4 regions of the Pseudomonas sp. FW507-12TSA genome follow, and region 3 is predicted to be linked to each of the others. Evidence: predicted binding sites of a transcription regulator. Region 3 holds the regulator's gene; each other region holds the start of a gene.
What was found. The regulator FliA, encoded in region 3, starts transcription of late flagellar genes. The targets are predictions, from matches to a motif close to CTAAAGTTTNNNNNNNNNNNGCCGNTAA.

Region 1: a site for FliA is predicted at 2,728-2,755, ahead of AC3WK8_RS29345 (methyl-accepting chemotaxis protein). Genes of this name have one in related genera too.
Region 2: a site for FliA is predicted at 2,938-2,965, ahead of motA (flagellar motor stator protein MotA). Genes of this name have one in related genera too.
Region 4: a site for FliA is predicted at 3,405-3,432, ahead of AC3WK8_RS17030 (methyl-accepting chemotaxis protein). Genes of this name have one in related genera too.

Annotation. Positions count from the first base shown of each region.
Region 1 is NZ_JBYSWT010000042.1:50,525-55,961, reverse strand. It holds gene AC3WK8_RS29355 (sterol desaturase family protein) at 1-451, opposite strand, end outside; gene AC3WK8_RS29350 (PepSY domain-containing protein) at 610-927, shown strand; gene AC3WK8_RS29345 (methyl-accepting chemotaxis protein) at 993-2,618, opposite strand; gene AC3WK8_RS29340 (transporter) at 2,890-3,912, shown strand; gene AC3WK8_RS29335 (inorganic phosphate transporter) at 4,151-5,437, shown strand, end outside.
Region 2 is NZ_JBYSWT010000022.1:63,364-68,800, forward strand. It holds gene asd (archaetidylserine decarboxylase) at 1-450, opposite strand, end outside; gene rhdA (thiosulfate sulfurtransferase) at 470-1,285, opposite strand; gene AC3WK8_RS20355 (HDOD domain-containing protein) at 1,329-2,867, opposite strand; gene motA (flagellar motor stator protein MotA) at 3,033-3,884, shown strand; gene motB (flagellar motor protein MotB) at 3,888-4,976, shown strand; gene rsgA (small ribosomal subunit biogenesis GTPase RsgA) at 5,049-5,437, opposite strand, start outside.
Region 3 is NZ_JBYSWT010000009.1:141,859-147,295, reverse strand. It holds gene AC3WK8_RS11325 (chemotaxis protein CheA) at 1-932, opposite strand, end outside; gene AC3WK8_RS11320 (protein phosphatase CheZ) at 945-1,733, opposite strand; gene AC3WK8_RS11315 (chemotaxis response regulator CheY) at 1,764-2,135, opposite strand; gene fliA (RNA polymerase sigma factor FliA) at 2,302-3,042, opposite strand; gene fleN (flagellar synthesis regulator FleN) at 3,039-3,869, opposite strand; gene flhF (flagellar biosynthesis GTPase FlhF) at 3,988-5,310, opposite strand; gene flhA (flagellar biosynthesis protein FlhA) at 5,322-5,437, opposite strand, start outside.
Region 4 is NZ_JBYSWT010000016.1:129,996-135,432, reverse strand. It holds gene fapA (functional amyloid chaperone FapA) at 1-127, opposite strand, end outside; gene AC3WK8_RS17040 (AAA family ATPase) at 440-964, opposite strand; gene pnuC (nicotinamide riboside transporter PnuC) at 961-1,524, opposite strand; gene AC3WK8_RS17030 (methyl-accepting chemotaxis protein) at 1,643-3,277, opposite strand; gene AC3WK8_RS17025 (undecaprenyl-diphosphate phosphatase) at 3,562-4,392, shown strand; gene AC3WK8_RS17020 (DUF1294 domain-containing protein) at 4,389-4,811, shown strand; gene AC3WK8_RS17015 (MmcQ/YjbR family DNA-binding protein) at 4,808-5,152, opposite strand; gene AC3WK8_RS17010 (LysR substrate-binding domain-containing protein) at 5,167-5,437, opposite strand, start outside.

The DNA of each region.
Region 1 (5,437 bases), on a different contig from region 3:
TGAAGCCATACATGCGCTGCACGCTGTGGTGCACCGCATGCAGGCGCCACAGCCAGGCCCAACGGTGACTGGCATAGTGCGCCAGGGTGATCCCGCAATCGGCCACGGTAACCGCGAGCAACAGCTGTCCCCAGAGCGGCCAGTCCCGGGGCCACAAGCCATCGTGGGCCAGCAGCATCGCCAGCCCCGGCAGCGCCAGCAGGCCGATGGCATTCAAGCCTTCGTTGACCACGGCGTGCAGGCAGTCGCGCAACCGGTCCCCGTGGGAGCGGTTCCAGGCGGGCTCGTAAGGCAAGCCCCACTCCGCCAGGAACGACACGCCAAGGGCCCCCAGGAACAACCAGGGCAGGCCCGCCGCCGAGCCACCCGCACTGCCCATCCACCAGACACCGGCGCCGATGAAGCCACCGAAGAACAGCGGCCCATACAACCACGCAAGCATTCGTTTCATCCGTCTTGTCTCCATCGATAAGGAGACAGCAGCTTGCCGGCCAGCCAGGCCCGCAGGCTTGAACAAACGGCGCAATCGGTGGCGGGAATTAAGGGTGAATTAAGTTGCGCTGGTTAACCTGTGCCCATCCAAACCCATCACCCTCGAAGGAATCATCCATGAGCAAATTCTCCGCACTGCTGGCCGCCACCGCCCTGACCCTGAGCGCCGGACTGGCCCAGGCCGATGTCCGCCCGGACCTGATCCCGGGCCTGCTCAAGTCGGGCGCCATCATGGACCTGGAGAAACTCAACCAGGCCGCCCTGGCCCAGCATCCCGGCACCAGCGCCGCCAACATCACCGACACCGAGCTGGAACAGACCGCCAGCGGCGCCTACGTCTACCAGGTGGAATTGCGTGACAGCAAAGGCATCGAGTGGGATGTGGACCTGGATGCCAAGACCGGCAAGGTCCTGGCCAACAAGCAAGACCAGTAACCTGCAGATAGCACAAGGCCGCGCCTCTACAAGGGGCGCGGCCTTGTGTCTTGCGGGTCCAGGGATCAGGCGCTCAGGCGCGCCGTGACCTCGTTCAGCTGGCCCGACAGGACATGCAGGTTGCGGCTCGCAGCCTCGGTACGCTGGACGTTGTCCAGGTTGGTGCTGGCGATGGAGGTGATCTCGGTCAGGTTGCGCGAGATGTCCTCGGCCACCGAGGTCTGCTCCTCGGCCGCAGTGGCGATCTGCCGGTTCATGTCGCGAATCGCTTCCACCGCCTGGGTGATGCGCTCGAGCATGGCCCCGGCCTCGGTCACCTGTTGCACGCTCTGTTCGCTGCGCGACTGACCGCTCTCGATGGCATGGGCGGCATCCACCGCGCCGGTCTGCACGGTCTGGATGATCTGGTTGATCTCGGTGATCGAGGCCGCGGTACGCTGGGCCAGGCTGCGTACTTCATCGGCGACCACGGCGAAACCACGTCCCGCCTCGCCGGCCCGGGCCGCCTCGATGGCCGCGTTGAGGGCCAGCAAGTTGGTCTGTTCGGCGATGCCCTGGATCACTTCCAGCACCTTGCCGATCCTGCCGCTGTCGGCTTCCAGGCGACGGATCACGGTCGCGGTATTGGCGATCTCGCCACGCATCTGGGTGATGCTGTCGATGGTGCTCTGCATCACCTGCTCGCCCTGCTGCGCCGACTGGTCGGCATCGTCCGCAGCCCGGGCGGCATCGGCGGCATGGCGCGCCACTTCCTGGGCGGTGGCGGACATCTCGTTCATCGCCGTGGCCACCTGGTCGGTGCGGCTGAACTGGTCGTTGGTGCCCTGGGACATCAAGGTCGCGATGGAGTTGAGCTCGCCACTGGAGGTATCCAGGTCCGAGGCACTGCGCTGCAGGCTGGTGAAGGTCTGGGCGAGGAAGTCACGCAGGGTGTTGGCGGCCGCGGCCAGCTTGCCCAGCTCGTCCTGGCGAGTGTTGTTCACCCGCTGGGAGAACTGGCCACGGCTGAGCTGGGCCACATAGTCGATCAACTGGCGGATCGGCTCCACCAGGCTACGGTTGACCAGCCACAGGCTGAGCAGGCCGATCAGCAAGCCGGAAATGAGCATCACCAGGATACCCAGCCACACCGTACGATCGGCGGCCGCACTGATCTGCAACGACTGCTGTTGGCCCTGCTTGCGCAACTCGACCACCAGCTCGCTCATCTGCTCGCTGGCGGCACGGTCGAAGCCCTTCACCGCAGCATCGCCGGCACTCGGATCGGCACCGCCGGCCACATAGGCATCACGGGCTCTCTGGTAGGCCTGGCCAAGGGCCAGATGCTCCTGGGACAAACGCTGGACCCGGCTCTTGAGCGAGGTCTCCAGGCCCTGGGTCTGTGCCAGCTCGCCAAGGATGTTCTGCACGTCGCGCTGGCGATCTTCGAACTGCTGCCAGTACTTGTTCATTTCCTGGGGCTGCTTGCCTCGCAGCAGCACGTTCTTCCATTCCTGCACCTGGATCTTGAACTGCAGGTTGGCCTCGTCGATCAGTTGCGAACTGTGCAGCGGACCCTCGATCAGCTCGCGGTAGCTCTGCACGCCATTGGACAGCAATTGAAAGCACGCCAGGGCGATCAACAGCATCGCCAACAGGCTGCCACTCAGCAGGGCAAGAATTTGCCCTCTCAGGGATTTTTGCAAAAACATCGAGAAGATCTCATGGCAGGGATGGAGCAGGCCCGATAAGGCATGCGTAAGTCCGAACGTCCCTGTCGGGGGCATTCGAGACGGCTCGAATGCGCATGGCATGTGAGCGTGATCGGCATCGACGACACATTCTTGAGAGCCGCCGACCGCCGGTGTAACGCGGCGAATCATGGACTTTCAATTGTCACAAAACCGTCAAGAAGCATTGCCATGATGTGGTTCAAGTGAACCTGTGAAACCCGCGTGGGCACTGTCCCTCCTGCGAGCCCCCATGAACCACAGCATCGACCAGAGTCACCGCGATTCCGATCTGTTCGGCCTGCTCTACGGTTACCGCTTCCGCCCCGGCGAACGTGGTCGCGAAATGGATTCGGCCAAGGCCCTGCAAGCCCTGCAATGCGCCGAACACCAGGATGAATTTCTCTGGCTGCACCTGAACCTGGCCCATGCCGCTTGCGAGCGCTGGATGCAGGCCCACCTGCAACTGCCCGATGAATTCTTCGAAGCACTGCATGAAGGTTCGCGCTCGACCCGCATCGAGCACGTGGACTCGGCCCTGCTGGCGGTGGTCAACGACGTGGTGTTCAACTTCAGCAGCATGCTGTCCTCGGACATCTCCACCCTGTGGGTCTGCGTGCGCAGCAACCTGATCATCAGCGCCCGCCTGCAACCCCTGCATTCGGTGGACAAGCTGCGCTCCTCGGTCAAGGCCGGCGAGCACTTCCGCTCGCCCCTGGAACTGCTGGTCCACCTGCTGCGGGACCAGGGCGAGGTGCTGACCCAGATCGTGCGCAAGACCAGCCTCAGCGTCGACCAGATCGAAGACCAGTTGCTGGCGGCCAGGGTCTCGGCCAACCGCGCCGAACTGGGAGCCATGCGCCGGGTACTGGTGCGCCTGCAACGGCTGCTGGCCCTGGAGCCGGGCTCGCTGCTGCGGCTGCTCAACCGGCCGCCGCAGTGGTTGCAGAAGGACGACGTCAAGGAGCTGCGCAAGTCCACCGAGGAGTTCGCCCTGATCATCAGCGACCTCACGGCCCTGGGAGAGCGGATCAAGCTGCTGCAGGAGGAAATCGCCGCCAACCTCAACGAGCAGAGCAACCGCACCCTGTTCACCCTGACCGTGGTCACGGTGCTGGCCCTGCCGATCAACATCATCGCCGGCTTCTTCGGCATGAACGTCGGCGGCATTCCCTTCTCCGGCGATCCGGAAGGCTTCTGGATCCTGGTGGCGCTGGTGGCCACCTTCACCGTGATCGCCGGGCGCTGGGCCTTTCGCAAACGCCAGGACTACTGACCCCGCGGCCGTACGCAGCCTCGCTGGCGCTCGACAGCGGCTACACAGCACCACCGTATCCGCAACCCCGCCTCGTGTAGCCGATGCCGCAGGCTGCGCACGGCTCGGCACGAGCCGCCGGGGGGCAAACGGATCAACGGGCCTGTCAATCGCACAAACCATGACCTGGGGCAGTCTGCCTGTAACATTCGGCAACGATCATGGAAGCCATTCCTTCCAGCCACAGGATTGTCCAGCAATGGCCACCCCTTCCCTGACCGTCGCCTCTCCCAGCGTCGACGCCAAACCGCAACTGGATAAGAAACCCGGCCCCTTCACCCTGGTGGTGTTCTTCGCCGTATTGGCCCTGGGCCTGTTGTTCACCGCCTACAGCCTGATGCACGACATGCACGAACTGGGCACCACGGTCACCACCTGGACCCCGTTCCTGCTGCTTGGCGTCGCGCTGCTGATCGCCCTGGGCTTCGAATTCGTCAACGGCTTCCACGACACCGCCAACGCGGTGGCCACGGTGATCTACACCCATTCGCTGCCACCACAGTTCGCGGTGGTCTGGTCCGGCCTGTTCAACTTCCTCGGGGTGCTGCTGTCCAGCGGCGCAGTGGCCTTCGGCATCATCGCCCTGCTGCCGGTGGAGCTGATCCTGCAGGTGGGCTCTTCCGCCGGCTTCGCCATGATCTTCGCCCTGCTGATCGCCGCCATCCTGTGGAACCTCGGCACTTGGTGGCTCGGCCTGCCGGCCTCGTCGTCCCACACCCTGATCGGCTCGATCATCGGCGTCGGCGTAGCCAACGCCCTGATGCATGGCCGCGATGGCACCAGCGGAGTGGACTGGGGCCAAGCCACAAAGGTCGGCTATGCCCTGCTGTTCTCGCCGCTGATCGGCTTCGTGTTCGCCGCCCTGCTGTTGCTGGCCCTGCGCCTGTTCGTCAAGAACCGCGCGCTGTACCAGGCGCCCAAGGGCGACACCCCGCCACCGTGGTGGATTCGCGCTCTGCTGATCCTGACCTGCACCGGGGTGTCGTTCGCCCACGGCTCCAACGACGGCCAGAAAGGCATGGGCCTGATCATGCTGATCCTGGTGGGCACCCTGCCCATGGCCTACGCCCTGAACCGCACCATGCCCGCCGACCAGGCCCTGCAGTTCGCCGCCGTGGCCGAAGTCACCCAGCAAGCCCTGGCCAAGAGCTCCCCACAGGCGGCGCCGGCCGATCCTCGCGCGGTGCTCTCGGAATACATGCGCAGCAAGCAAGCCACGCCCGAACTGGTGCCGGCCCTGGCCGCCCTGGCCGGTGCCATCGGCAATGAAGTGAAGGGTTATGGCTCGCTGTCCAAGGTTCCGGCCGAAGCCATGGGCAACGTGCGCAACGACATGTACCTGACCAGTGAAACCATCCGCCTGATGGACAAGAACCAGGTCGGCCATTTCGACCAGGACACCCGCGACAAGCTGCAACTGTTCAAGCAGCAGATCGACAACGCCACGCGCTTCATCCCGTTGTGGGTGAAGATCGCGGTGGCCATC
Region 2 (5,437 bases), on a different contig from region 3:
CAGCGGCATGTGCACGCGATGGTAGTCCTTGGGGGACAGATAGATGGTGGCGAAGTCGCCGCCCATGAACGGCGCAGCCAGGGTCGGATCACCGCCCAGCAGCTCCAGGACGCTGTAGCTGTGGCCCTTGGCCTGGAATACCCGGCCATGTTCGATCGGCCCGAGCTGGCTGACGGCGCCGTCGGCGGGGCTCAGCACCGCGCCTGGAGTCGGGTCCAGCGGCCGTGCGCCGTCTTTCAGGGCGCGGGTGAAGAAAGCGTTGAAGTGCTCGTAGGCGGTCACGTCCTCGACCTGGGCCTCGGACATGTCTACCTGGTACTGCTTGGCGAACCAGCTGGTGAAGGCATTCTTGAACCAGCGCACGCGGCACTCGGCGATGCAGCCGGCCAGGCGCGACAGCAGGTGGTGAGGCAGCAGGTACTGGCTGATGATGAACAAACGCTTTTTCATTGGGTGTCCTTAAAAAACCTTAAATCTCTACGGGCGTATCGGGATGATTGCCCCATTCGCCCCACGAGCCGGCGTAGCCTTTGACCCGTGGATAGCCCAGCGCCTTGGCCACCAGGTAGGTGAAGCCGGAGCGGTGGTGGGTCTGGCAGTGGGTGATCACTTCTTTGTCTTTGCTGATGCCCAGGCTCTCGAGGATCTGCGGCATGTCACGGCGGATGCGCAGGTGGCGGGCCTGGTCCATGCCGGCGGTCCATTCGAAATTCACTGCGCCGGGAATATGCCCGCCCTTGGCGGCCAGGACCTTCTCGCCCGAATACTCCAGCGGGCCGCGGGCGTCCCAGATGGCCAGGTCGGCAGCGCCGAGGCGGCTCTGCAGGTATTCGCGGGTGGCGGTAGGTTCGTCGTGCAGGGTCAGGGGCACCGGGCCGCCGACTATTTCCGGTACCTCGGTGGATACCGGCAGGCCTTGCGCCAGCCAGGCCGGCAGGCCGCCATCGACGTAGTGATAGTGGCGGTGGCCGATCACATCCAGCAGCCAGATGAAGCGTCCGGCCCAGCCGCCGCCTTCATCGTCATACACCACGTAGACCGCGTCGGGGTTGTGTCCGAGTTCACCGAACAGCGCCTCGAGGGCGGCCTTGGGTGGCAGCAGTCCCGGGGCTGGCGCCTGGCCGAGCTGGGTACGCTTGGGGTCGACGAAGCGTGCCCCGGGAATATGCCCGGTGCTGTAGCGGGCGGCGCTGGTCAGGTCGACCAGGATCAGTTCGCGGGCGTCGAGGCGGGCGAGCAGGTCGCCGGGTTCGATGACCAGCGGCAAGCCGGAAAAATCAGACATGTCAGGTCCCCAGGGCACAAAGGGTGGAATTGTAGCGCAAGCGTTACTGGCTGCGGTTGGTAAAGCTGTGCAAGGCCTTCTCGATGCACTGGGCGGTCTTGCCGAAGGCCTGGACGCTGGTTTCGGCGAAGGGCACGCCGTCCTGGTCGGCGATCGCCAGCAGTAGAACCCGACCATTGCAGGACAGCGAGCGGATCAGCAGGTGCTCGCCACGGAACAACTGGCGCAGGGCCCCGGGCAGGTGGGGAGCGAATTGCCGATAGTTGTCCGGGGTCAGGCGGATCTGCGCGGATTTCTCCAGCAAGCGCTGTAGCAGCGGGTTTTGCTTGGCTTGCAGGCTCAGCCCGGCGGCTTCCCTGGGCAGGCCATGCAACTGTTGCACTCGCAACTGGCTGTGGCTGCGATCGACCATCAGCAGCATGATCCGCCGCATGCCACATGCCGCCAGGGCATCCCGGGCAAACCCGGTGAGGTGCACGGCATTGGTGAAGGGACTCGGTTCGAGCAGCAGCTCGCTGCACAGCTGGCGCCACTTGGCCAGTTCCAGGGGCGTTGGCGCAGGTGCCGGCAGCTCGCCGTTGTGCAGGCGGCGCACGTTCCAGGGCCAGAGCAGGGCCTGGGCCGGGTGCCAGAGATCGGGCTGGCTGTCGTTGCGGGCGCTGTTGGCGGCTTGTTGGTGCAACTGTTGCTGGACCTCGGCGACCGGTATCTGCAGGTACAGGGCGGTGAGGTTCTGCCAGCGTTGGCCGTGGGGGTTGTTCCAGGAAAATTGCGCCGCCAGGGCCATGCCGTTGGCCAGCAGGACGCAGTTGGCCGGCTGGTTCAGCCAGCGCCGCAGCTCCGGGTCGTCGTCCAGGCGCTGTTGCTGGCGCAGCGGGTTATCGCTGTCGCGGGCGATCAGCATGACCTTGGCCAGCAGGTGTTGCTCGCTGGTCAGCAGGCGGTAGCCCTGTTGCACCCAGATTGGCAGGTGCCAGGCTTGAACCAGGGCTTGGCAGACCTCCATCAGGCGTACGCCGAACAATTGCAGTTCAACCTTGCGCGCTGGCTCGTGCTTATAGATGACCCGCAGCTCCCACTCTTCCATCAGCTTGGGGTAGCTCAAGGCGATGGCCCATAGAGGCGAGAGGAACAGCAGGCTGCCCCAGTGGATGTCCTGCCACAAGCGGGCCAGGCGCCCGGCAAAGAAACCGTTGGCTTGTTGGGTGGCGTGCTGGCTGATCAGCTGCAATTGCCGCAAGGCCTGGGGAATTTGCTCTTCGGGCAGGGTCGGCAGTTGTTCCAGCAGTTCCTGGGTACGCTTGAGGCCCAGGCGGTTGACCGCGATCTCCAGGTTCTCCGCCGGCTCGCTCATGCTGCCATGGGTGTGCCGGTTGGCCTCGCGGATCACGCTGAGGGCCAATGCCGGGCTATTCTGCATCAGGTCGGCGATTTCCCGCAGCGAACTGCGGTTGTTGGCGATGGCCTTGCAGACCCGGTCATGGCTGGCTTGCGGCACCGGCAGGCGCACGGCGCAGAGAAGCTTGACCCAGGCCTCTAGAGAGCTGGGGGCAGAGTGCGGGGTGCTGGTTTCATTGGACATGGTCGGGCGCAATCATCGTCTGCTGTGAACACGCCCTGAGCGGGCCAAACTGGCTTTTCACCTTAACTGGCTATAGTCTGGCGCAGTTTTGCCGATAAGTAGAAGAAGAGTTTTAAGAACTTCCGAATATGACCTTGAACCCGACTCATAAGTACTCTCCTATCTATGGCTAAAATCATCGGCATCATCGTCGTATTCGCTAGCGTGCTCGGCGGATACGTGCTTTCCCATGGCAAGATCGCAGCGCTGATCCAGCCTTTCGAGGTATTGATCATCGGTGGTGCGGCCTTTGGTGCATTCCTCCAGGCCAACCCCGGCTACATGACGATGCACGTCGTCAAGAAATCCCTGGGGATGTTCAGCTCGCGTTTCACCCATACCTTCTACCTGGAAGTGCTGGGCCTGATCTACGAGATCCTCAACAAGAGCCGCCGCGAAGGCATGATGGCCATCGAGGGCGACATCGAGGACGCGGCAGCCAGCCCGATCTTCGCCAAGTACCCGGCGGTGCTCAAAGACGAGCGCATGACCGCCTACATCTGTGATTACCTGCGCATCATGTCCTCCGGCAACATGGCTCCCCACGAGCTCGAAGGCCTGTTCGACATGGAGCTGTTCAGCCTCAAGGAAGAACTCGAGCACCCCTCCCATGCGGTGACCGGCATCGCCGACGGCATGCCCGGTTTCGGTATCGTCGCGGCGGTACTGGGTATCGTGGTGACCATGGCGTCCCTGGGCGACGGTGACCAGAAGTCCATCGGCCTGCACGTGGGTGCGGCGCTGGTAGGTACCTTCTTCGGTATTCTGGCGGCCTATGGTTTCTTCGGCCCGCTGGCCCATTCCCTGGCCCACGATGCCAAGGAAGAGCTGAACGTCTACGAAGCCATCAAGGCATCCCTGGTGGCCTCCGCTTCCGGCATGCCGCCTTCGCTGGCGGTGGAGTTCGGGCGCAAGGTCCTGTACCCGGCGCACCGTCCGAGCTTCGCCGAGCTGGAACAAGCGGTTCGCGGTCGCTAAGTCATGGAAAACAATCAGCCGATTATCATCAAGCGCGTCAAGCGCTTCGCTGGCGGTCATCACGGGGGCGCCTGGAAAATCGCCTTCGCCGACTTCGCCACGGCGATGATGGCGTTCTTCCTGGTGCTGTGGCTGTTGTCCACGGCCACCCCGGAACAGAAGATCGCCATCGCCGGTTACTTCAAGGACCCGATCGGCTTTTCCGAAAGCGGTACGCCCTACATCATCGACCTGGGCGGCTCGCCGGAACTGGCGCCGGAAAACACCCTGAATCCCGAGATCCAGTCCCAGCCACAGCCGGACAAGGTCACGGTGGACTCCGAGCAGGTGGAGGGCATGGCCGAGCAGGTCGAGCGCGAGCGTCTCGAACTGCTGCTGCAGGAGCTGCAGAACAAGGTCGAGGAAAACCCCCAACTGCAGAAGTTCAAGGACCAGATTCTTTTCGAGATCACGCCTGACGGCTTGCGCATCCAGATCATGGACGCCGAGAACCGGCCGATGTTCGACTCCGGCAGTGCCCGCCTGAAGCCGTATTTCGAAGACATCCTGCTGGCCATGGCCGACACCATCAAGGCGGTGCCGAACAAGATCAGCATCAGCGGCCATACCGATGCCACGCCTTATTCGGGCAGCGGCGAGTTTGGCAACTGGGAGCTGTCGGCCAACCGTGCCAACGCCGCTCGTCGAGCACTGGTGGCCGGTGGTTATCCTGATCCGCAAGTGGCGCGGGTAGTGGGTTTTGCTTCTTCGGCGCTGTTCGATCGCAAGGATCCGTTCAATCCGGTCAACCGGCGTATCGACATCGTGGTGCTGACCAAGCGCGCCCAGCGCGCCATCGAGGGCGAACAGGGCGACCAGAAGGCTCCGGCGCCGACCCAGGGCACTGGAGCCCCTGGCGAAGTACCGGCTGCAGCGGCCGATCCGCACGCCTTGCCGCCGGGCAGCGAGCCACTGCCGGCCCACGAAGTGCGCCAGCGCCTGAACATCTTCGAAGACGGCGTGCTGAAGATGGATGAGCAGGGCGCAGCGGGCCAGGCTCCTGCACCTGCACCTGCACCTGCACCTGTGGCGCCGGCAGCGGCGCCCCGGTGACACTGGGGACTGCCAGGTAAAAACCACAAGGCCGCGATCATCGCGGCCTTGTGGTTTCTGCGTGGGGCAGGGTCAGTAGCTGTCGTCGGGCAGGCTGGCGATGATCGAGCGGTAGCTGTTCATCCGCTGTTGCTGGATGCGGCCATCTTCCAGGGCCTTGAGCAGGGCGCAGCCGGGCTCGCGGTCGTGCTTGCAGTCACGGAAGCGGCAGGTGCCCAGCAGGTCGTTGAACTCGATGAAACCCGCCTCGACGTCGGCGCGGCTGACGTGGCCCAGGCCGAACTCACGAATACCGGGGGAGTCGATCAGTTCGCCGCCACCGGGGAAGTGGAACAACCGGGCGGTGGTGGTGGTGTGGGTGCCCTGTCCGGAAAACTCCGACAGCGGGCCGACCCGGGTGAAGACGTCCGGCAGCAGGCTGTTGACCAGGGACGACTTGCCCACCCCCGACTGGCCGACGA
Region 3 (5,437 bases):
TGGGCAGTGCCTGGCGTGTCGGAGAACTTGCCCTTGCCGTGCAGCTCATCGAGCAGGGATTCGAATTCGTGATCGGTGATCAGGTCGCTGCCAGCCGCAGCTGCATCTGGCGCAGCGGCGGCAGGTGCGGCAGCTACCGCCGATTCCAGTGCGTCAACGGCGAAATTGCCCTTGCCATGCAACTGGTCCAGCAGTGCTTCGAACTCGTCGTCGGTGATCTCATCGCCGCCGGCAGCGGCGCCACCCTCGGCATCGGCCGCGGCGGGAGCGAGCGCATCGGGGGCGAACTGGCCCTTGCCGTGCAACTGGTCCAGCAGGGACTCGAACTCGGCGTCGGTGATCTCGTCGCCGGCAGGCTCACCCTCGGCGGCAGATACGGCGGCGGGCGCGGCATCGGCATCGGCCTTGGCGGCGCTCAGCGAGTCGAGCAACAGTTCGAATTCGTTGTCGGTAATATCGCCCGCCGGCGCTTGCGGCTCGGGCTCGGGTTCCGCCACGGCCTCGACCACCTCTTCCACGGGGGCAGGAGCGGGCTGCGCACCGGCCGGTTCGGCCAGGCGCGCCAGGGCGGATAGCAATTCAGGTGTCGCATGAGTGATCTCGGTACGCTCGCGGACCTGGCCGAACATGCTGTTCACCGTGTCCAGAGCCTCGAGCACCACGTCCATCAGTTCCGAGTCGACTCGTCTCTCACCCTTGCGCAGGATGTCGAAAACGTTCTCGGCGATATGGCAGCACTCCACCAGCTCATTGAGCTGGAGGAAGCCGGCGCCCCCTTTAACAGTGTGAAAACCGCGAAAAATTGCGTTGAGCAGATCCGCATCATCTGGCCGGCTTTCCAGCTCGACCAATTGTTCGGACAGTTGCTCTAGAATCTCGCCGGCCTCAACCAGGAAATCCTGAAGGATCTCTTCATCGGCGCCGAAGCTCATTAATGGGTGCTCCTAGAATCCAAGGCTGGAAAGCAAATCGTCAACATCGTCCTGACCGGACATGACGTCTTCCCGTTTATCGGCATGAATCTGCGGACCTTCACCCTTGGCGAGATGTTTTTGCGGATCTTTTTCCGCCAGGATCGATGCGCGGTCATGTTCGATACCAGCGAAACGATCGACCTGGCTGGCCATCAAGACGAGTTTGAGCAGATTGCTTTCGACTTCCGTGACCAACTGGGTCACGCGCTTGATCACCTGGCCGGTGAGGTCCTGGTAATCCTGCGCCAGCAGAATGTCGTTGAGGTGGCCGGAGATGGTACGGGTCTCCTGCTCGCTACGAGTCAGAAAACCGTCGACCCGCCGCGCCAGTTCGCGAAACTCCTCGGCACCGACCTCGCGCCGCATGAAGCGGCCCCAGTCCACGCTCAAGGCCTGGGCTTCAGCGCTCAGGCCGTTGACCAGCGGGGTGCTGCTCTCCACCAGGTCCATGGTGCGGTTGGCTGCGGCTTCCGTCAGCCGGACCACATAGGACAGGCGCTCGGTGGCATCCGTGATCTGTGAAACTTCCTCGGCTTGCGGCATATGCGGGTCAATCTGGAAATTGACGATCGCGCTATGCAGCTCGCGGGTGAGCTTGCCCACTTCCTGGTACAGGCCGCGGTCACGGGTCTGATTGAGCTCATGGATCAGTTGCACGGCTTCGCCGAACCTGCCCTTCTCCAGACTCTCGACCAGTTCCAGCGCATGTTTTTTCAGGGTCGACTCAAAGTCGCCCAGTGAAGATTCGTTATGCTCCATAGCTCCCCCGTGGCGCAATGGCTACGCATCTCAACCGATGCGTTCGAAGATCTTCTCGATCTTCTCTTTCAGCGCCTGGGCCGTGAATGGTTTGACGACATAGCCGTTAACGCCGGCCTGGGCGGCTTCGATGATCTGCTCGCGCTTGGCTTCGGCAGTCACCATCAATACCGGCAGGTGCTTGAGCTTTTCATCGGCGCGCACGTGGCGCAGCAGATCGATACCGGTCATGCCCGGCATGTTCCAGTCCGTTACCAGAAAGTCGATGCTCCCGCTGTTGAGTACCGGAATGGCGGTAGTGCCATCGTCGGCCTCGACCGTGTTGGTGAAACCCAGATCACGCAACAGGTTTTTTATGATCCGCCGCATCGTTGAGAAATCATCAACGATGAGGATTTTCATGTTCTTGTCCAATTCGACCTCCAAGCAGTCTTAAACGCATCCAGTTCCTGGACGCGCCATTCAATCAATCCGGCATAACACGCAACGACTGCATGGAGCACATACTGCAAAACCGGCAAGGCGCAAGGCCTGACCGGTCTTGGGCGCAGTGTCCCCACACTGCCTGTCAGCGCGCTCGCCACTCCCCCAAACGCCCCCGCAAGCGGGCCGCGCACTGGCTGTGTAACTGGCTGACCCGCGATTCGCTGACCCCCAGGACCTCACCGATTTCCTTGAGGTTCAGCTCTTCGTCGTAGTACAGCGCCAACACCAGTCGCTCGCGCTCCGGCAAATTGGCAATCGCATCCGCCAACGCGGCCTGGAAGCGTTCATCCTCCAGGTCCCGTGACGGCTCGAGATGAGCACTGGCGCCATCCTCGTGCAGCCCTTCATGTTCGCCGTCCTGCAACAGGTCGTCGAAACTGAACAGCCGGCTGCCCAGGGTGTCGTTCAAAATCCCGTAATAATCGTCGAGACTCAATTGAAGTTCGGCCGCAACCTCGTGATCTTTAGCGTCACGACCGGTTTTAGCTTCAATTGCGCGAATGGCATCACTGACCATGCGCGTATTACGGTGCACCGAACGCGGTGCCCAGTCGCCTTTACGAACCTCGTCGAGCATCGCGCCACGGATACGGATACCCGCGTAAGTCTCGAAACTCGCGCCCTTGCTCGCGTCGTACTTGGTCGATACTTCGAGCAAACCGATCATCCCGGCCTGGATCAGGTCCTCTACCTGGACACTGGCCGGCAACCGCGCCAGCAAGTGATAGGCGATACGCTTGACCAGGGGCGCATAGCGCTCGATCAGTTCGTATTGGCTGTCACGCGCCGACTTCTTGTAGAGGTTGTAGCCACTGGCAGTCATAGCACCGGTCCCGCTGTTTGATGCACTAGCCGCTCGACAAAGAATTCCAGGTGCCCGCGTGGGTTCGCCGGCAACGGCCAGGTATCGACTTTCTGTGCGATGGCCTTGAACGCCAATGCACACTTCGAGCGAGGAAAGGCTTCATAGACCGCACGCTGCTTTTGCACGGCCTTGCGCACGCTTTCGTCGTAGGGAACTGCGCCGACATATTGTAAGGCCACGTCCAGGAAGCGATCAGTGACCTTGGTCAACTTTGCAAACAGGTTGCGCCCTTCCTGGGGACTCTGGGCCATGTTGGCCAGGACCCGGAAGCGGTTCATGCCGTAGTCGCGGTTGAGCAGCTTGATCAGCGCGTAGGCGTCGGTGATCGAAGTGGGTTCGTCGCAGACCACCAGCAGCACTTCCTGGGCCGCGCGGACAAAACTGACTACCGAGTCACCAATACCCGCAGCGGTGTCGATCACCAGCACATCGAGGTTGTCGCCGATGTCGCTGAAGGCCTGGATCAGGCCGGCATGCTGGGCGGGGCTCAGGTGCACCATGCTCTGGGTGCCCGAGGCGGCCGGAACGATGCGGATGCCACCCGGCCCCTGGAGCAGCACGTCGCGCAGCTCGCAGCGCCCTTCGATGACATCGGCCAGGGTGCGTTTGGGGGTCAGGCCCAAGAGGACATCGACATTGGCCAATCCCAGGTCGGCATCCAGCAGCAAGACCCGTCGACCGAGCTCAGCCAGAGCCAGGGACAAGTTCACTGACACATTAGTCTTGCCGACGCCACCTTTGCCGCCGGTCACCGCGATCACCTGTACGGGATGCATGCTGCCCATGTTCTTTCTTTACCTTGTCTTACTTAGACGGGGCCACATAACTGGCTGCGTGTTCACCGTGAGAACAATGCCTGGCAGACCATCGATGTAGATACACTGCAATCTATTCATGAGTACCTCAGCCGACCCGCTTGGCCGGGTTGTGGTACAGGTCAGCGAACATATCGGCCATGGCTTCTTCGCTGGGTTCTTCCTGCATCTGCACGCTCACGGCGCGGCTCACCAGTTGGTGCCGACGCGGCAGGTGCAGGTCGTCAGGAATCCGCGGGCCATCGGTCAGATAGGCAACCGGCAATTCATGACTGATGGCCAGGCTCAACACCTCGCCAAGGCTGGCTGTTTCATCCAGTTTAGTCAGGATGCAGCCGGCCAGCCCACAGCGCTTGTAGCTGTGGTAGGCGGCGGTCAGCACCTGCTTCTGGCTGGTGGTGGCCAGCACCAGGTAATTCTTCGCGCGGATCCCGCGACCGGCCAGGCTTTCAAGCTGCATGCGCAACGCCGGATCGCTGGCCTGCAGGCCGGCGGTATCGATCAGCACCACGCGCTTGCGCAGCAGCGGCTCCAGGGCCTGGGCCAGGGACTGGCCAGGATCGACATGGGTCACCGAGACATTGAGGATCCGCCCCAGGGTCTTGAGCTGCTCCTGGGCACCGATGCGGTAGCTGTCCATGCTCACCAGCGCAATGTTCTGCGCGCCGTACTTGAGCACGTAGCGAGCCGCCAGCTTGGCCAGGGTGGTGGTCTTGCCCATGCCGGCAGGGCCGACCATGGCAATCACCCCGCCCTCTTCCAGGGGCTCGACTTCCGGCGTCAGGATCATTCGCGCCAGGTGCGCCAGGAGCATGCGCCAGGCCTGGCGTGGCTCGTCGATATCGGTGATCAGGGCCAGCAGGTCGCGAGCCAGGGGGCCGGACAAGCCGATGCGCTGCAGGCGGCGCCAGAGGTTGGCCTGTTCGGGACGACTGCCCTGCAACTGGCTCCAGGCCAGGGAACCGAGCTGTACTTCCAGCAGCTCGCGCAAGCCGTTGAGCTCGGAGCGCATGGAGTCCAGGGCACGGTTGTCCACCGCCGGCGCGACTGGGGCCGGAGCCGGGCGCGGGCGCTCGGTCAGGGTTGGCTCGATCAAGGGCTCGGCTGCCGTCAACGGCAGGCCGGCGAACAACTGGCGATTGCTGATCGAGGCAGTGTCGCCTTCGCCCCGCAGGCTCAGCTCGGCCTGGGCGGTAACGATCCGCGACTGGGTCTTGCGCAGCTCGTCTTCGAGCTCCATGTTCGGAATCCGTGGCGACAAGGCCGATAACTTGTAATCCAGGGCCGCCGTCAGCTCGACGCCACCGGCGATCCGGCGGTTGCCGATGATGGCAGCCTCGGCCCCCAACTCATCACGAACCAGTTTCATGGCCTGACGCATATCGGCGGCGAAAAAACGCTTAACTTGCATAACCCACTACCTCAGCCGTTGGGCCCTACTGTCGCAACGATGGTCACTTGCTTGTTGTCGGGAATTTCCTGGTACGCCAGCACATGCAAACCCGGGACGGCCAGACGACCGAACCGCGAGAGCATGG
Region 4 (5,437 bases), on a different contig from region 3:
TTGCGTACATCTGGCGCTCGAGGATGATTTCGCCATTGCCTGCCGCCATGGCGGGAAGGTTGGGCACCGCGCTGATGGCGCAACCGATCAGCAACAGGCGGGTGAAACTTTTATGCAGAGTCCCCACGGCGGCATTCCTTCTTCTCAGTGCTGGCCCTAGTCAGCGTTGAGAGGGAGAGAGCAGGAGCCGTGCCGCTTTTTATTTGTTTCGCATAATCAATGATTTGAAGATTCGGCCCGCAGCTGGCGCGCGCAGCTGTTTCAAGTCTGAGACAGGACAGGGGCAGGGCCATTGGCCATAACCGGGCCAATGCTCTGGAATGCGGGTTGCCAAGAGGGTGTATCGCGGGCTTAACAGTTTTGCCTGCAAGCGGTAGCGCCCCCGGAAAATGGCGCTTCACTCAATGCGCGAGTGTTTCAGAAATGGACACTGGCCAGCTCAGGCCAGCAACTGTTGCCGGACCAGCTCGAAGGCCTGGTGGTGGCGCATCGACCAATCGCCGCCGATGATCCTGTAGGTTTGCTGGTGTTGCTCCAGCCAGTGCTGCGTGGCCTGGAAGAACGCCTGGCGCTCTTCTAGTTCCGGTTGGCAGCGCAGGCCGTCGGCGCTCCATGGAACCTGTTCTGGCGACAAGAGCAGATGCAGGTCGTAGTGCCGGGCCAGCAGCTGTTCTTCGAGCCAGGGCGGGCAATCGTCGAACAGTGCTCGGCTCCAGAGGATGTTGCTCAACAGGTGGGTATCGAGGATCAGCAATTCGGGTTGTTGTGCTCGTGCCTGGTCTTCCCAGGCCAGTTGCCCGCGGGCGATCCGGGGAATGTCCGCCAGGCAGGTATCACGGCGCTCCTGCTCCATGAAATGGCGCACGTATTCCCCGACTAGCAGGCCGCCAAAATGGGTTTGCAGCTCGGCCGCCAGCCAACTCTTGCCGCTGGATTCCGGGCCGGTCAGAACCAGTACCTTCATGGCTGTAGCGCCGGGTCGGCGCGCCAGGTCCGCCAGCCCTGGATGGCCAGCAAGGTGAACAGGGCATATAGCGCGGCTGTGAGGTACAGCTGCTTGTAGATGAACAGGCCGACGAAGATCACGTCCACGGCGATCCACAGCGGCCAGCACTGCACGCGTTTCTGTGCCATCCACCATTGCGCCACCAGGCTGAAGGCGGTCAGGGCCGCGTCCAGCCAGGGCTGTGCGGCGTCGGTCCAATGGGCCATGGCCGCCCCTAGCACCAGGCTGCCGACCGCGCCCAGGGCCAGGCCCTGGAGCAGGGCAGGGAACTGTAGCAGGCTGACCGGGCGTCCCTGGTGCTGGTCGCCGCCGCGGGTCCATTGCCACCAGCCATAGAGCTGCAATACGGCGTAGACCACCTGCAGCAGCATGTCGGAATAGAGCTTGACCTCGAAGAAGATCCAGCTGTAGAGCAGCACCATCACCAGGCCGATGGGCCAGCACCAGGGGTTCTGCCTGACTGTCAGCCAGACGGCGATGACGCCGAGCGCAGCGGCAAACAGTTCAAGCCCGGACATGGTGGTTCCTTGGGAAGTGGAAGAGGGGGCGGATTGTACCCAGACTGGCCAGTGGCGTCAGGTGTTGGCCGAATCCACCGGCGGCATGCGCAGCGGCGGATTCGGGTTGTCTGGCGCATCAGACGCGGAACTGTCGCAAGAGGCCGTTGAGCTGTTCGGAGAGCTCCCTGAGATGTCGGCTGGCGGCGCTGGAGTGCTGGGCCGCCAAGGCCGTTCCCTGGGACAGGCCGGCGGCCTGGCCGACGTTATGGTTGATGTCTTCGACCACATGGGCCTGTTGCAGCGTAGCGCTGGCGATCGAGGCGTTCAGCTCGTTGAGCGTGTGCAGGACCTGGCCGATGGCATTGAGGCTCGAGCCCGCGAGGCCGGCTTGTTCGATGGTCGCCTGGGAGGCCCGGCTGCTATCGCCGATGACCCGAACCGCGGCCTCGGAGTGGCTCTGCAGGCGCTCGATCATGCCCTGGATTTGCGCAGTGGACTGCTGGGTGCGCTGGGCCAGCAGGCGCACCTCGTCGGCCACCACGGCGAAACCGCGGCCTTGTTCGCCGGCGCGGGCGGCCTCGATGGCGGCGTTCAACGCCAGGAGGTTGGTCTGTTCGGCGATGGAGCGAATCACCTCCAGCACCGTGCCGATCTGGGTACTCTCGGCCGCCAAGGTGCGGATCACCTCCACCGCCTGGTCGATGGTCCCTGACAATTGGTCGATCTGTTGCAGGCTACTGTCGATATTCACCTGGCCCTGCTGGGCCTGGACCTCGGCTTCACGGACCCCCTCGGCGGCATGCTCGGCACTACGCGCCACATCCTGGACGCCGGTGGTCACCTGGCTGATGGCGGCCGCCACCTGTTCCATCTGCTGCGATTGTTGCTGGCTGCGTTCCTGGGCTTGCGAGGCATTGCTGCCCAGTTCGCTGGAAGCTTGTTCCAGGGCGGCGGCGCTGGACTGCAACTGGGTCACCACGCCACGCAACTTGGCGGTGAAACCATTGAAATGCCGGGCCAGTTCGGTCACTTCGTCCTGGCCATGGGTGTCGAGGCTGCGGGTCAGGTCGCTCTCGCCGCTGGCGATATTGGCCATGGCATGCACGGTCTCTCGCAAGGGGCTGACGATGCTGCGCACGATCAGCACCACCAGGGCACCCATCAGCAGGGCGATCACCAGGCCCACGTAGGACGCCCGCAGCACCTGGGCCTGGAACTCCTGTTGCAGGTCATCGATGTACACCCCCGAGCCGATGATCCAGCCCCAGGGCTGGAACAGCTGGATGTAGGAAGTCTTCTGTACCGGTTCCTGGGCCCGGGGCTTGGGCCAGCGGTAGTCGACCATGCCGGCGCCCTTGGCCTTGGCCAGGGTCACCATCTCGTTGAACACCTCAAAGCCATCCGGATCCTTGATCGAGGCCAGGTTCTGCCCGTCGAGCTTGGGATTGGCCGGGTGCATGATCATCACGGGCGTCAGGTCGTTGATCCAGAAGTAGTCGTTCTGGTTGTAGCGCAACCCGCGAATCGTCTGCAGCGCCTGCTGTTGCGCCTGTTGGCGAGTCAGGCTGCCAGCGGCTTCCAGACCCTGGTAGTAATCGAGTACGCCAGCGGCAGTCTGCACCACATGCTGGGTTTTCTGCGCCTTGGCCTGATACAGGTCGCCATGAATCTGCTGGAGCATCATCACCCCCAAGGCCACCAGGGTCAGTAGCGCCACGATCAGGATCAGCCACAGGCGCTGACTGATTGACATCTTTCGCAAGCTTTTCATCATCCGGTCACTCCAGGTTCTTGTTCTTGTCATGAACGACTAAGAGCATCCAAGCACGCCTGTCCGGGAGCGCCTACCCTACGGAAGTCCAATAACACCGCGACGCTTTTTGCGCCTGTCTGCTAGGATTTCGGCGTCTTCGCGCAAAACCTGAACAATTCTGGTTTTTTCACATAATTTTCATGGGCTTGTGTTGATCTTTGACATGCCGGGTTCCCGGCCAATTTCGATGCAGTGAACATTTATAAAGAGGCATGCCACGAGCATCGCTTCATGGGGGATCGATGGACCTTTGGACTGCCTTTCAGGCATTGCTACTCGGGATTGTGGAGGGCTTGACCGAATTCCTGCCCATCAGCAGCACGGGACACCAGATCATCGTGGCCGACTTGCTCGACTTTGGCGGCGAGCGCGCGATGGCTTTCAATATCATCATCCAGTTGGGGGCGATCCTGGCGGTTGTCTGGGAATTCCGGGGCAAGATCCTGGATGTGGTGATTGGCCTGCCGACCCAGCCCAAGGCTCGGCGCTTCACCGCCAACCTGCTGATCGCCTTCCTGCCGGCGGTGGTGCTGGGGGTGATTTTCGCCGACCTGATCCACGCCTACCTGTTCAACCCCGTCACAGTGGCCACGGCCCTGGTGGTTGGCGGCATCATCATGCTGTGGGCCGAGCGCCGCGAGCATCAGGTGCATGCCAACAACGTCGATGAGATCACCTGGAAGGATGCCCTCAAGGTGGGATTCACTCAGTGCCTGGCGATGATCCCGGGAACTTCACGGTCCGGCTCGACCATCATCGGCGGCTTGCTGTTCGGGCTGTCGCGCAAGACCGCCACCGAGTTCTCGTTCTTTTTGGCCATGCCGACCATGGTCGGGGCCGCGGTGTACTCCGGCTACAAATACCGGCATCTGTTCCAGCCCGATGATTTGCCAGTGTTCGCCATCGGTTTCGTTACCGCCTTCATCTTCGCCATGATCGCGGTCAAGGGCCTGTTGAAGTTCATCGCCAACCACAGCTATGACGCCTTCGCCTGGTACCGCATCGCTTTCGGCTTGTTGATCCTGGCGACCTGGCAGTTCGGCTGGATCGACTGGGCGGCGGCCAAGGCGTGAGGGCTTCTCGATCCGAGCAACGCCAGGGCAGCCCCGGGCGGATCCAGCATCCCCGAGCCAAGCTGCTGGCGTTCATCCTGCTGTGCGCCTTGCCGTTGTATGGGGCGCTATCACTGTGGTGGCGCGACGGCTCGGTCATTGCACTGGCAGCCTATGGTGCGGTCAGCCTGCTGACGTTCCTGGCGTATTGGCATGACAAGCGCCAGGCCCGGGAGCAGGGCCAGCGCACGCCGGAGAACATCCTGCATGCCCTGGAGCTGGCCGGTGGCTGGCCTGGGGCGCTGCTGGCCCAGCAGTTGCTGCGGCACAAGACCCGCAAGCTGTCCTACCAGGCGCTGTTCTGGCTGATCGTCGCCTTGCACCAGGTGTTCTGGGTCGACCGGTTGTTCTTGCAGGGCGGCTGGTCGAGGCTGCTCTAGAGCAACAGCCCGACCTGGGTCCGCTTGGGCAACTTGGCCACCACTAGCTGGTGGGAACGTTGCAGCAACTGCTGCAGTTCGGCTGCGGCCAGGGGGTAGGGGGCCTGCATGATGATCCAGTGGGCCCGGGCCAGGTACGGCGCCGGCGCTATGCCTGGGCGATCCACATGGCCCAGGAACAGCTCCGGGTCGACCTTGAAGGCCAGTGAGTCGCCCCGCAGGTTCTGCATGGCGAACATCTTGCTGCCGGCAACGGAGAACACCCGCACGCCGCCCCACTTGTAGTCTTCCCGCGCACCTGGCAGGTCCAGGCAGAAACTCGCCACTTGCTCTTCGGTCATTCGGGTGTTGGCTTTCACAGCGATCGTTCTCCGCATTCTTCGAAGGCTTCATGCAGGTGCTCGATCCAGGCCCGGACGGCCGGCAGCACACCGCGTCGGTGAGGATAGACCGCTTGCAGCCAGCCACCAGGCAGCGACCACTGCGGTAGCAACTGCACCAGTTGACCGCTGGCCAGTTCTTCCTCGCAATACAGCATCGGCAGCACGGTGCAGCCCAGGCCGGCCAAGGCGCAGGCCCGGCGTACGATGAAGTCGTCGATGCCCAGCCGCGCTTCCAGGGCCAGT